Regions from separate parts of the Bacillus bruguierae genome, predicted to be linked through region 3. Evidence: riboswitches for the same ligand, from Rfam matches in the RefSeq annotation. Region 3 holds a riboswitch; each other region holds the start of a gene.

Region 1 (4,316 bases), on a different contig from region 3:
AGTAGGAACTTAACCTACTTCTTTAATAATGATATATCCCTATATTTTGAAGAATTTGTTGGATTTTTAATGCTACTTTTTCAGGATTTGACAAAGGAAACATATGCCCACCGTCAAAATCATGATAATTTACCGTCTGTATCCACTGACTCCATTCTGTTTGGTTATTAAAACATTTATAATCCTGCCTACCATTAAATATATGTACTGGTGTTTGAACTATTGTATGATTTTTATGTTTAAATTCTTCTAAAGCACGATAGTCTGACCTTAAAGAAGGTAAAAAATAATCCAAAATATCTTTATTTTCTAATAATTCTTCAGGTATTCCCCCTAATTTAGCAACATAATTCACAAACTCCTCGCGACCGAGTTGTGACATTTTCTTCCTTTTTATATTTGGAGCTTGAATAGCAGAAATAATAGCTACTTCTGGGTACACACCTTCCATCTCTAGTTCTTGCAAAAGACGGTAGACCATTAGTCCCCCCATACTATGTCCAAACAAAATAAAACGATCATTTTTGAACTCTAACAACATTTGTCTATATAAATTTACTAGATTTTCAAAATTAGATTCTAAAGGCATCGTGTTTGTACCATGTCCAGGCGGCTCTACTACGTGCATTGTACAAGTACCTCGCAAGTATTTATGCAGTGGACGAAATGAGGCAGAATATCCTCCAGCAAATGGAAAACAAATTAGGTGTAAATCATTCATATCACTATCTAATCGTTTTAAAATTTTCATCAATTTGGCCTCCTTCAGTTTGTCATTTATAAAGATAATTATTTAGCTTATACGTTATTTAAACAATAAAAGTTCCTTCTTTCATTCGCCACTCACTACTTTAAAAACGTAATTATATTTATCACCTACAGTCCATATATAAATACATGCTCTTTCTTAAAGAAGATTATAAAGCTTTAGCTAAATTGTGTCCATGTAACTATACAAGCTTTAAGCTTACTAATTAACTTAAAATCGGGTAACTACAGAAACATTTATTTCATAAGTTACTAAAAAATCAACATTAAAAATCGAGTATTGTTTCAAGATTCGACCGCTAAATCAAGTCATTTCTTGCATTTTTTTGTGAAACAACACCATCTAACATAGTCAAACAGCCTTGCATATTTTTAAAATAAGCAATTATTCTCTATAAGAATATACATCATTGTTTGAACACAGCTTATAAAGAGAACTTAATGTATTTCCAAAAATAAAAAAAGCTTTGCGCACACGCGCAAAGCTTTTTTCTTCCTATATTATAGACCAGCTTGTTCTTTTAAAGTTTCAGCTTTGTCTGTACGTTCCCATGAAAGATCTACATCAGTACGTCCGAAGTGGCCGTAAGCTGCTGTTTGTTTGTAAATTGGGCGACGTAAGTCTAACATTTTGATGATACCAGCTGGGCGAAGATCGAAGTTGTTGCGAACTAGTTCTACTAGTACTTCTTCAGATACTTTACCTGTGCCGAATGTATCAACAGAGATAGATACTGGTTGTGCTACGCCGATTGCATATGCAAGTTGTACTTCTGCTTTGTCAGCAAGTCCTGCTGCTACGATGTTTTTCGCAACGTAACGAGCTGCGTATGCTGCAGAGCGGTCAACTTTTGTTGCATCCTTACCAGAGAATGCACCGCCGCCGTGACGAGCATATCCGCCGTAAGTATCTACGATAATTTTACGACCTGTTAAGCCAGCATCCCCTTGTGGTCCACCGATAACGAAGCGGCCAGTTGGATTAATGAAGAATTTTGTTTCTTCATCGATTAATTCAGCTGGTACAACTGGTTTAATTACGAACTCTTTTAAGTTGCGATCGATTTGTTCCCAAGCAATTTCTGGATGATGTTGCGTAGAAATTACGATTGTATCGACGCGAACTGGTTTACCATTTTCATCATACTCAACTGTTACTTGTGTTTTACCGTCTGGACGTAAGTATGGTAATGTATCATCCTTACGAACTTCCGTTAAACGACGAGCTAATTTGTGAGCTAGTGAGATTGGAAGTGGCATTAATTCTTTTGTTTCATTACATGCAAAACCAAACATTAAACCTTGGTCGCCAGCACCGATTGCTTCAATCTCTTCGTCAGTCATTTGACCTTCGCGTGCTTCTAACGCTTGGTCAACACCCATTGCGATGTCAGCAGATTGTTCATCGATAGATGTTAAAACTGCACAAGTTTCTGCATCGAATCCGTATTTTGCACGAGTATAACCGATTCCTTGAATTGTTTCGCGAACGATTTTTGGAATATCTACATAAGTAGAAGTTGTAATCTCTCCCGCTACCAATACTAAACCAGTTGTTACTGTTGTTTCACAAGCTACACGTGCGTTTGCATCTTTTGCTAAGATTGCATCTAAAATAGAATCAGAAATTTGGTCACAAATTTTATCTGGATGTCCTTCAGTTACAGATTCAGATGTGAACAGATGACGTTTTTTTGTCATGTGGTAAACCTCCCTACAGTAATTGTATATATTGTACGGAACTCATCCTTAATTTGCCACAAACTGCGACATTCATGTATTTTCCCATACAAGTGCAAAAGAAAAACCTTTCCTTATAGAGGAAAGGTTTTATTTGCTACTTGCATACTGCTTTTTGCCCTTCGCTCTTATCGTTCGAGACCATTAGCCTCGCACAGGTTTAAGCACCTATTCACTTGCTTGCCTTGCATGCAAGTGAGGTTGCCGGGCTTCATCGGGCCTGTCCCTCCGCCAGCTCGGGATAAGAGAGTATCCGTCCTCAACTATACTAAAGAAATGACTTTCATTTGTCAATCCATATACACATATTCCTATAAGTTTTTAACCACAGAAATTTATGGAAAAAATAAGATAATAACACAAACAAAAATAAATAAATAGTATACATTATTTATATGATTGTGTTATACTTTTAGTGGGGATTACGATGAATATTCATAAATCAAATAAAGGATGGTATATAAATATGAGTACTGCGAATGTCCAAATTGGATTACATGAACTATTGAACGGAAGCAATGCACAGGTTCAATTGAGCGTTCCGCAATTAACGGAAAAGGTATTAATGAGAAAAGAAGGTCGATTAACTTCTACTGGCGCTGTTTCTGTTTCAACAGGAAAATATACAGGACGTTCTCCGAAAGATAAATTTATTGTAGACGAAGCATCTGTTACGGATAAAATTGCTTGGGGATCTGTAAACCAACCAATTTCTGAAGAGCATTTTAATAAATTATATGCAAAAGTGCTAGAATACTTAAAAGATAAAGAAGAACTATTCGTATTCAAAGGATTTGCAGGAGCAGACCGCAACTCCCGTCTTCCTCTTCAAGTTATTAATGAATACGCTTGGCATAACTTATTTGCGCATCAATTATTCATTCGTCCAACTGAAGAAGAATTAAAAAGTCATGATGCACAGTTCACAATTGTATCTGCACCAAACTTCAAAGCAGATCCAGAAGTCGACGGCACGAATTCAGAAACGTTTATTATTGTTTCTTTTGAAAAGCGTATCGTGTTAATCGGGGGTACCGAATACGCTGGCGAAATGAAAAAATCAATCTTCTCTATTATGAACTACTTACTTCCAGAGCAAGATATTTTATCTATGCACTGCTCTGCAAACGTAGGTGAAGAAGGCGATGTTGCTTTATTCTTCGGTTTATCTGGAACAGGGAAAACAACATTATCTGCTGATCCGCACCGCAAATTAATTGGTGATGACGAGCACGGCTGGTCTGATAACGGTGTATTTAATATCGAAGGCGGTTGCTATGCGAAATGTGTGAACTTATCTCGCGAGAAAGAGCCACAAATCTTTGACGCGATTAAATTCGGCTCTGTTTTAGAAAACGTTATGATTAATGATCAGACACGCATTGCAAATTACGATGACACTGCATTAACAGAAAATACACGTGCAGCTTATCCAATTGATGCAATTGATAACATCGTATTACCTAGCGTTGCAGGTCATCCAAATACAATTATTTTCTTAACTGCTGATGCATTTGGCGTATTGCCTCCAATCAGTAAATTAACGAAAGAGCAAGCTATGTATCATTTCTTAAGCGGTTACACTAGTAAACTAGCAGGAACTGAGCGCGGTATTACTTCACCACAAGCAACATTCTCAACATGCTTCGGTTCTCCGTTCTTACCGCTTGATGCATCTCGCTATGCAGAAATGCTTGGTGAAAAAATTGAGAAACATGATGCAAAAGTATTCTTAGTGAACACTGGCTGGACTGGCGGCGAATACGGCGTTGGAAAACGTATGAACTTAGGTCATACACGCGCAATGG
Region 2 (4,316 bases), on a different contig from region 3:
GTAATATTCATTTGAACACAAGCAATTTTCATTACTTTCTTCCTTCTTCCTTTTTATTTTTTCCTTTACAAAAAGTTGGAAAAATTATATTATTTGTCACTATAATTGTACCAATTTTCAAAAGAGGTGGAAAGTATGAAACATTTTCAAACTTCCGAGATATTAACATCATTACCAACACAATTTTTTGCTTCTCTTGTCACAAAAGTAAATGGAGTAATGCAAGCTGGTCATGATGTTATTAACTTAGGACAAGGAAATCCAGATCAGCCAACACCAACACACATCGTAACAGCATTACAACGGGCAGCAGAACACCCTATTCACCATAAATATCCACCATTTCGAGGACATGAAAATTTAAAAGAGGCTGTCGCTACATTTTATGAGCGTGAATACGGTGTACAATTAAACCCACAAACAGAAGTAGCTATTCTATTTGGTGGGAAAGCTGGCTTAGTTGAATTACCACTTTGTTTTACGAATCCAGGTGATACAATCCTTGTTCCTGATCCAGGCTATCCAGATTATTTATCAGGCGTAGCCTTAGCAAAAGCAAAGATTGCTACAATGCCACTGCTAGCAAAAAATCAATTTTTACCTGATTATACAAAGATTGATGCACAAACTGCTAAACAAGCAAAATTAATGTTTTTAAACTATCCAAACAATCCGACCGGAGCCGTTGCAACAACAAAATTCTTTGAGGAAACTATATCGTTTGCGAACGAGCATAACATTTTAGTCTGTCATGACTTCGCGTATGGTGCCATCGGCTTTGATGCTAAAAAACCGCTTAGTTTCTTACAAGTCGATGGAGCAAAAGATGTTGGCATTGAGATTTATACGTTATCAAAAACATATAATATGGCAGGGTGGCGCATTGCATTTGCTGTTGGAAATGAAAGTGTCATTGAAACGATTAACTTATTACAAGATCATATGTATGTTAGTATTTTTGGTGCCGTACAAGAAGCTGCTTGTGAAGCGTTATTAAAACCGCAAACTTGTGTCGATGAGCTCGTAGAACGCTATGAATCTCGCAGAAATGCTTTCATTACTGCTTGTCGCTCTATTGGCTGGAATGTCGCCTCACCAAATGGTTCTTTTTTTGCATGGCTTCCCGTTCCAGATGGCTATACGTCAGAGCAATTTGCTGATGTACTATTAAACCAAGCACATGTCGCCGTCGCCCCAGGTATCGGTTTTGGCAAACACGGGGAAGGTTATATTCGCGTTGGCTTATTACATTCAGAGGAACGTCTTCAAGAAGCAGTTCATAGAATTGCTAAATTAAAAATTTTCAAAAAACCATTGACAACGTAAAAATTCTCTGTCAAAATTCAGTTATCAAAAATTTTAAACATTTCCAAATACTTCTTATCAAGAGCTGGTGGAGGGACGAGCCCGATGAAACCCGGCAACCGATCTACTTTATGTAGGCACGGTGCTAATTCTCGCAGCATTATGCTGACAGATAAGGAGCTGGTTGTAAAAAAACCTCTCCTTAGCTGAGAGGTTTTTTTATTCAACTAGGAGGTTATGAAAATGAGCGGAATAACAGCAACATACTTCATTCATGATGATTCTCATAATTTAAGTCAAAAAGCAGAGCAAATTGCTCTCGGTTTAACAGTTGGTTCGTGGACACACTTACCCCACTTATTACAAAAACAATTAAAACGACATAAAGGTTCAGTCGTTAGCGTAGAAAAATTAGAAGATGATGAAAAAACAAACATATATCTTGATAAAAAAGTCACACGCGGACTTATTAAAATTCATTATCCGTCCGCTAACTTCAGCACCGATTTACCAGCAATTTTTACAACTGTTTTTGGAAAATTATCTTTGGACGGAGAAATTAAATTACTTGATTTAACATTTTCTGATGATATCAAAAAGAACTTTTCTGGCCCAAAATTTGGTATCGATGAAATACGAAACAATTTGAATGTTCACAATCGCCCTCTTCTCATGAGTATTTTCAAAGGAATGATCGGTCGGAATATCGGTTATTTAAAAACACAACTTCGCGATCAAGCAAGAGGCGGTGTTGACATTGTAAAAGATGATGAAATTTTATTTGATAATCCGTTAACACCACTATCAGAACGCATTCACGCTGGAAAAGAAGTTTTGCAATCTGTTTATGAAACATACGGTCATAAAACGTTATATGCCGTTAATCTCTCAGGACGGACTTATGATTTAAAGGAAAAGGCAAAACAAGCCGCTTCTGCTGGAGCTGATTTATTACTTTTCAACGTATTCGCATATGGACTTGATGTGTTGCAAGCATTAGCGGAAGATGATGATATTTCTATCCCAATTATGGCACATCCAGCAGTAAGCGGAACTTACATAGCATCTAAATTATATGGATTTTCTTCTTCTCTATTACTTGGCAAGCTTCTTCGCTATGCTGGTGCAGATTTCTCACTATTTCCATCACCGTATGGAAATGTCGCTTTAAAGCAAGAAGATGCACTTTATTTAGCAAAAACACTTACAGATGAAAACGAACCATTTAACCGAAGCTTTCCTGTTCCATCTGCTGGCATTCACCCGGGACTTGTTCCGCTCCTCATTCGTGACTTTGGTCAGCAATGTGTTATTAATGCTGGTGGCGGTATTCACGGACACCCCTCTGGTGCACTGGGAGGCGGAAAAGCATTTTGCTCAGCTATCAATGCAGCGCTAACAAACACGCCGCTTCATGAGGTTGATGATTCTTATTTACAAGCCGCTTTACGTTTATGGGGCGATCCATCTAAAGAGGTGAAAGCATGAGCATTCAAATTTTTTGTGACTTCGATGGCACAATTACAAATAACGATAATATTGTTGCCATTATGCAAAAGTTTGCCCCACCAGAAGCTGAAACCATTAAACAACAAATTTTATCACAAGAACTTTCTATTCAAGAAGGTGTAGGAAAACTTTTTTCTCTATTACCCACAAGTTTACAAGATAAAATTACAGATTTTATAAAAGAAACCGCAGACATTCGTACCGGCTTTACAGAATTTGTACAGTTTTTGCGAGAAAACAATATCTCACTTTATATCATTTCTGGAGGAATGGACTTTTTTGTTTACCCTCTTCTCGAAGGACTTGTTGATTTTGAACAAATTTACTGTAATACAACTGATTTTTCCAATGAAACAATTCGAGTAAATTGGCCGCATTCGTGCGATGAACATTGTGAAAATGAATGTGGTCTTTGTAAATCGGCACTTATTCGTAATTTAAGTTCACAAAGCGATTTTAAAATTGTAATCGGTGATTCTATTACAGATTTGCAGGCAGCAAAACTTGCTGACAAAGTGTTTGCTCGTGACTTTTTGATTACAAAATGTATAGAACATAACATTTCTTATATACCATTTGAAACATTTCATGATATACAAAACGAAATAGAGAAATTGTTAGGGGTGATGAAGTGAAACAACTCTTTCATCAATGGCAGGAACTGAGTGAACTGAAAAAAGAATTAACCGACCGAAACTGGTTTCCAGCAACAAGCGGTAATATTTCAATAAAAGTGAGTGATAACCCTCTTACCTTTCTCATTACAGCAAGCGGAAGAGATAAAACAAAAACAACGCCGGACGACTTTTTGTTAGTTGATCAAAACGGCAATCCTGTTTTAGAAACTGATTTACGCCCTTCAGCCGAAACATTGCTGCACACTCACATTTATAACCTTACAAAGGCTGCATGTGTCTTGCACATTCATACAACCGATAATAATGTCATTACAAATATATATGATAAAAAGGTTGTACTCTGTAATCAAGAAATTATTAAAGCACTTAACATTTGGGAAGAAGGAGCTTCTATTCAAATTCCCATTATCGAAAATTATGCGCATATTCCCACTTTAGGTAAGGAATTCCGTAAGCATATTCATAAAGATGAAGGAGCTGTTTTAATTCGAAATCACGGTATTACCGTATGGGGAAAAGATCGCTTTGATGCAAAAAAAAGATTAGAAGCATACGAGTTTCTCTTCCAGTTCCATATTAAACTTTTATCAATTAAAGGAGGCGTTCAACATGGCGCAAATTCGTATTCATGAAATTAACACACGTATTGAAAAAGAAATAGACGTACAACAGTTTTTACAAAATGAAGATGTTTTGTATGAAAAATGGAATATTACAAAACTTCCTGTTTATTTACAAGAAAACTATGTATTAACTGATGAAAATAAGAACGAAATTTTAGAAGTGTTTGCTCTAGAAATTACTGATATTTCTAAGCGCCGTGGATATCAAGCAAACGATGTTATTTCACTTTCTAGTGCAACA
Region 3 (4,316 bases):
TATTTACTTCTTTAGATGATAAAGAAAATGCACAACCACCAGGACAATTGAAAAAAGGGTTACTCACTCTAATTGTTTCAACTTTCGGTTATTTTGGGTATGTAATTATTATTCGTTGGTACAACATTGATGGCTGGGCGGCTATTTTACCGCAAGCAGTTGGTATGTTTGTTGGAGCAGTTATACTGACATTTAAGCATAAGCCATTTAACAAATATGCAATTCGTAATATCGTATCTGGTCTACTTTGGGGAACAGGAAACTTATTCTTACTTCTTTCCTTACCACGAGTTGGCGTTGCAACAAGCTTCTCATTATCTCAAACAGGGATTGTCATCTCAACGTTTGGTGCAATTGTCTTCTTAGGTGAAAAGAAAACAAAACGTCAAATGGTATTTATCGCGCTTGGTAGTGCTTTAATTATTGGCGGGGCTGTTCTACTTGGTTTGGCAAAAGCTTAATGATATATCCTAGTTTCGGAAATGCTATTTTCTGAAACTAGGATTTTTTTGTATACAAGCCTTTTCTTTTTACAATTCTCTTTTATCAATGTTATCGTTTTAGCAATACATTTCCTACAGGAAGGATCAAAAAATATGCAAAAGAAACAAAGAGTGCTGTTTATTGGTGCAGGTCGTATGGCTGAAGCCCTTTTTGCCGGGCTTCTTCATACAAGTAAAGAACACATTGCTGAGATTGTCGTATCCAATCAACGAAATCAAGAAAGGCTTACAGAGTTACATGAAAAGTATGCTGTTTCTACAACAACAGATTGGAAACAATATGCGGCAGATGTTGATGTTATCGTCTTAGCAATGCCTCCAGAAGCACATGAACAACTGTTAACTGAACTCTCTCCACTTGTCAGCAATCAGTTTATTGTAACAGTTGCAGCTGGTATTGGACCTTCTTATTTAGAATCAAAGCTTCCTAAAGGTGCTGCCGTTGCTTGGATTATGCCAAATACAGCTGCTACAATCGGGAAATCCATTTCTTTATACACAGCAGGCTCTTTTGTAAGCAAAGGACATCTTGAAATTTTGCAAATGCTCGTAAAAGGTATTGGAGACGCACAATTATGTACAGAAGAAGAAATTCATCAACTAACAGCTGTCACAGGAAGCGCCCCTGCCTTTCTCTACTATTTTGCCGAGAGCTTAATTGAAGCAACAAAACGGTATGGTATCGATGAGATAACTGCAAAGCATCTCGTAATTAAAATGATTACGGGGTCTGCTTCTATGCTAGAAAGTGAAAACAATCCTGCTATGCTTCGTGAACAAGTGACAACACCCGGTGGCGCAACTGCAGCAGGTTTGAAAGTATTATATGAAAATAATTTTATGAACATGATACAAGAGGCAATTGAAGCAACAAATAAAAAAGCTAGTGGAAAAACAATTCAATTGTAAAACAAGACTGAGGCTAACTCAGATCATTTTAATTTTTCGACATATAAGTCGCTGCTATGCAAAATACAACATGAGCTGTACTCGCTTGCTCCCTTTATTTTAAACCTGGCATGTGGCAGGAAAAGGCCCTAACCGCTTCTATACACGGCCAGACGCTCTTGTCCACCCCTAAAAAGAAATAGGTTTTTATGTCGTTTTTTTACTTGGATATATATATAAGGTCATCAAGCAAATGTTTGATGACCTTCCGTTCTGATTAAACTTAAAATTCAAAATATTAATATTCTAATTGACAGTTCTTTTATCTCAGTGCTAATATTTTGAATAATCAAAGCAACACAAAATTTAATACTTATTTATTATGTTTACTCATTGTATCCAGAGAGGTGGAGGGACTGGCCCTGTGAAACCTCGGCAACAGGTTCGCTTGCGAATACTGTGCCACTTCCTGCAAGCAGTTAGCTTGAAAGATAGAATGAGGGACTTTGTTTATAAATGTGCGCACATTTATAACATTTAAATCCCTCTTTTTCTATACGAAAAGAGGGATTTTTTATTTCCCTCATAATTGTTGGCCAACAAAACATGAAAACAAAGTAGACAAACAATTTAGGGAGGAACAAAACATGAAAAAGAAATTTTTACCTGCTGTCGTATCTGTTTTAGGAGCAAGCTTATTATTAACAGGATGCGGTAGCTATAATAAAGATAACGCGAACGATGTAAAAGCAAAAGATAAAGCACCTGATAAACAAGTACTTAACTTAGCATCTCCTACTGAAATTCGTACGATGGATACGGCACGTGCAACAGATACCGATTCTGGGCAAGTGATGAGAAACGTATTTGAAGGCTTATATAACCTTGGAGAAGGAAACAAACCTGTTCCTGGTGTCGCGAAATCGCATGATGTTAATGCAGATAAAACAAAATATACGTTTCATTTACGAGATTCAAAATGGTCCAATGGAACACCTGTTACAGCGAAAGACTTCGTATTCGCTTGGCAACGTGCTGTTGATCCTGCAACAGCTTCTGAATATGCTTTCTTATTCTTTGACATAAAAAATGCGCAAAAGATTAACAATAAAGAGCTTTCGCTTGATCAACTAGGTGTAAAAGCAATTGATGATAAAACATTGGAAGTAGAGTTAGACCGCCCTGTGCCTTACTTTATTAGCTTAACAGCGTTCCCAACATTCCTGCCTGTTAACGAAGAATTCTTTAAATCACAAGGCAAGAAGTACGCTTTAGAGTCTAACGCATTAATTTATAATGGGGCCTTTACATTAGAAAATTGGAAACATGAACAAAGCTTCCAATTTAAGAAAAATCCAAACTATTGGGATAAAGATGTTGTAAAATTAGAAGAAATTAATTTTAATATCGTGAAAGAGAAATCAACAGAGGTAAACCTATACGAATCTAAACAACTTGACCGTGTTGTTTTAACATCTGATTTAGTTGATAAATACCGTAAAGATTCTAATTTTAAAGAACGACCAGCTGTCGGCGTACAATTTTTACGCATGAACCAACAAAATAAAGTACTACAAAACATTAATGCTCGCCAAGCTATTGATAAAACAATCGATAAAAAAGCTTTTGTAAATGTTCTATTGAATGATGGCTCTCTTCCTGCCTACTCGCTTATTCCAAAAAACTTTGCAAAAGGACCGAACGGAAAAGACTTCCGCGCTGAAAATGGTGACTTAACAAAAGAAAGTCCAAAAGAGGCTCAAAAATTATGGAAAAAAGCAAAACAAGAACTTGGACCAGATAAAATTACACTAGAACTTTTAACAAGCGATACGGATTTATCAAAGAAAACAGGAGCGTATTTAAAAGAGCAACTTGAGAAAAACTTAGAAGGATTAACAGTTACATTAAAACCACAGCCTCGTAAGCAACAAGTAACTTTATTATTACAAGGCAATTATGAAATTGGTATCGATGGCTGGAGTCCAGACTTTGCTGATCCAATTACATTCTTAGAATTGTTCACAACCGGTAATCCATACAACTTAGATCATTACTCTAATAAGGAATTTGATGATTTAATCAAAAAAGTAAAAACAGATCTCGCTGGTAATGAAAAAGCACGCTGGGAAGCTTTAAAACAAACAGAAAAAATCTTATTTAAAGATGCGGTAATCTCACCTCTATATCAAAACGGAAAATCTTATTTACAGCGCTCTTATGTAAAAGGTGTCGTTGAGGTTGATTTTGCAGGTCCATTAAACTTTAAATGGGCAAGAATTGAAAAGTAATATACAAAAGGTATCCCTTTCAAAGGATACCTTTTTCTTTATGCTTCATTCCCTTTTATTACAGTTTGATTTTTCTTCAATGAGATAGATATTTTATATCCGATTACAGCAATTATTTGAGTCACCGCAATAATCATGCATAAAAACATGATATTTTTTGTTAGATTCTCTCCTCCAAATATAATTGTATAATATCCATCTGCTGCATATGTGGCAGGAAGTAAATTTCCAATTGTTTGATACGTATGTGATAGCATCACATGCGGTACCATCACACCAGCGCTCACAAGCTGTAAAGATAACGTAAGAATATTAAATAGCATCCCCGCATTTCCAAATAAATTAAGAAACATTTGCGTTAAGGAAAGAAAAGCAAAAAAGACAATGGTTTGAAACAACCAAACCGTAAATATCGGTTCCTGTATTGGAATCTGAAAGAACTTCATCAAAACAATTGTAATAATTGCCAATACTACAGCAACAGCCATATTAATAAGTTGCCTTGAAAAGAAATTCCCCAAACCTCTTTCAACAAGTTGCGATACTTTATATAACTCCATGCTCATAATCATCGCTCCTACAAATGAAGCTAACACGATCATAAGCGGTACCATGTTGACAGAAAATCCTTTCG

Evidence for each region. Region 3 has a riboswitch for S-adenosylmethionine ahead of WAZ07_RS20405 (peptide ABC transporter substrate-binding protein). Riboswitches for the same ligand answer to the same signal wherever they lie in the genome.
Region 1: linked by a shared signal. The riboswitch ahead of metK (methionine adenosyltransferase) and the one ahead of WAZ07_RS20405 (peptide ABC transporter substrate-binding protein) in region 3 are both predicted to bind S-adenosylmethionine.
Region 2: linked by a shared signal. The riboswitch ahead of mtnW (2,3-diketo-5-methylthiopentyl-1-phosphate enolase) and the one ahead of WAZ07_RS20405 (peptide ABC transporter substrate-binding protein) in region 3 are both predicted to bind S-adenosylmethionine.

Annotation. Positions count from the first base shown of each region.
Region 1 covers NZ_JBAWSX010000012.1:132,629-136,944, reverse strand. The annotation lists gene WAZ07_RS18780 (4'-phosphopantetheinyl transferase family protein) at 1-13, shown strand, start outside; gene WAZ07_RS18775 (thioesterase II family protein) at 23-754, opposite strand; gene metK (methionine adenosyltransferase) at 1,270-2,469, opposite strand; SAM riboswitch class I at 2,634-2,756, opposite strand; gene pckA (phosphoenolpyruvate carboxykinase (ATP)) at 2,975-4,316, shown strand, end outside.
Region 2 covers NZ_JBAWSX010000011.1:156,689-161,004, forward strand. The annotation lists gene WAZ07_RS17965 (carbon-nitrogen family hydrolase) at 1-32, opposite strand, end outside; gene WAZ07_RS17970 (pyridoxal phosphate-dependent aminotransferase) at 136-1,326, shown strand; SAM riboswitch class I at 1,378-1,484, shown strand; gene mtnW (2,3-diketo-5-methylthiopentyl-1-phosphate enolase) at 1,549-2,793, shown strand; gene WAZ07_RS17980 (2-hydroxy-3-keto-5-methylthiopentenyl-1-phosphate phosphatase) at 2,790-3,449, shown strand; gene WAZ07_RS17985 (methylthioribulose 1-phosphate dehydratase) at 3,446-4,084, shown strand; gene WAZ07_RS17990 (1,2-dihydroxy-3-keto-5-methylthiopentene dioxygenase) at 4,062-4,316, shown strand, end outside.
Region 3 covers NZ_JBAWSX010000015.1:57,335-61,650, reverse strand. The annotation lists gene WAZ07_RS20415 (GRP family sugar transporter) at 1-461, shown strand, start outside; gene proC (pyrroline-5-carboxylate reductase) at 597-1,412, shown strand; SAM riboswitch class I at 1,784-1,889, shown strand; gene WAZ07_RS20405 (peptide ABC transporter substrate-binding protein) at 2,039-3,682, shown strand; gene WAZ07_RS20400 (YhgE/Pip domain-containing protein) at 3,721-4,316, opposite strand, start outside.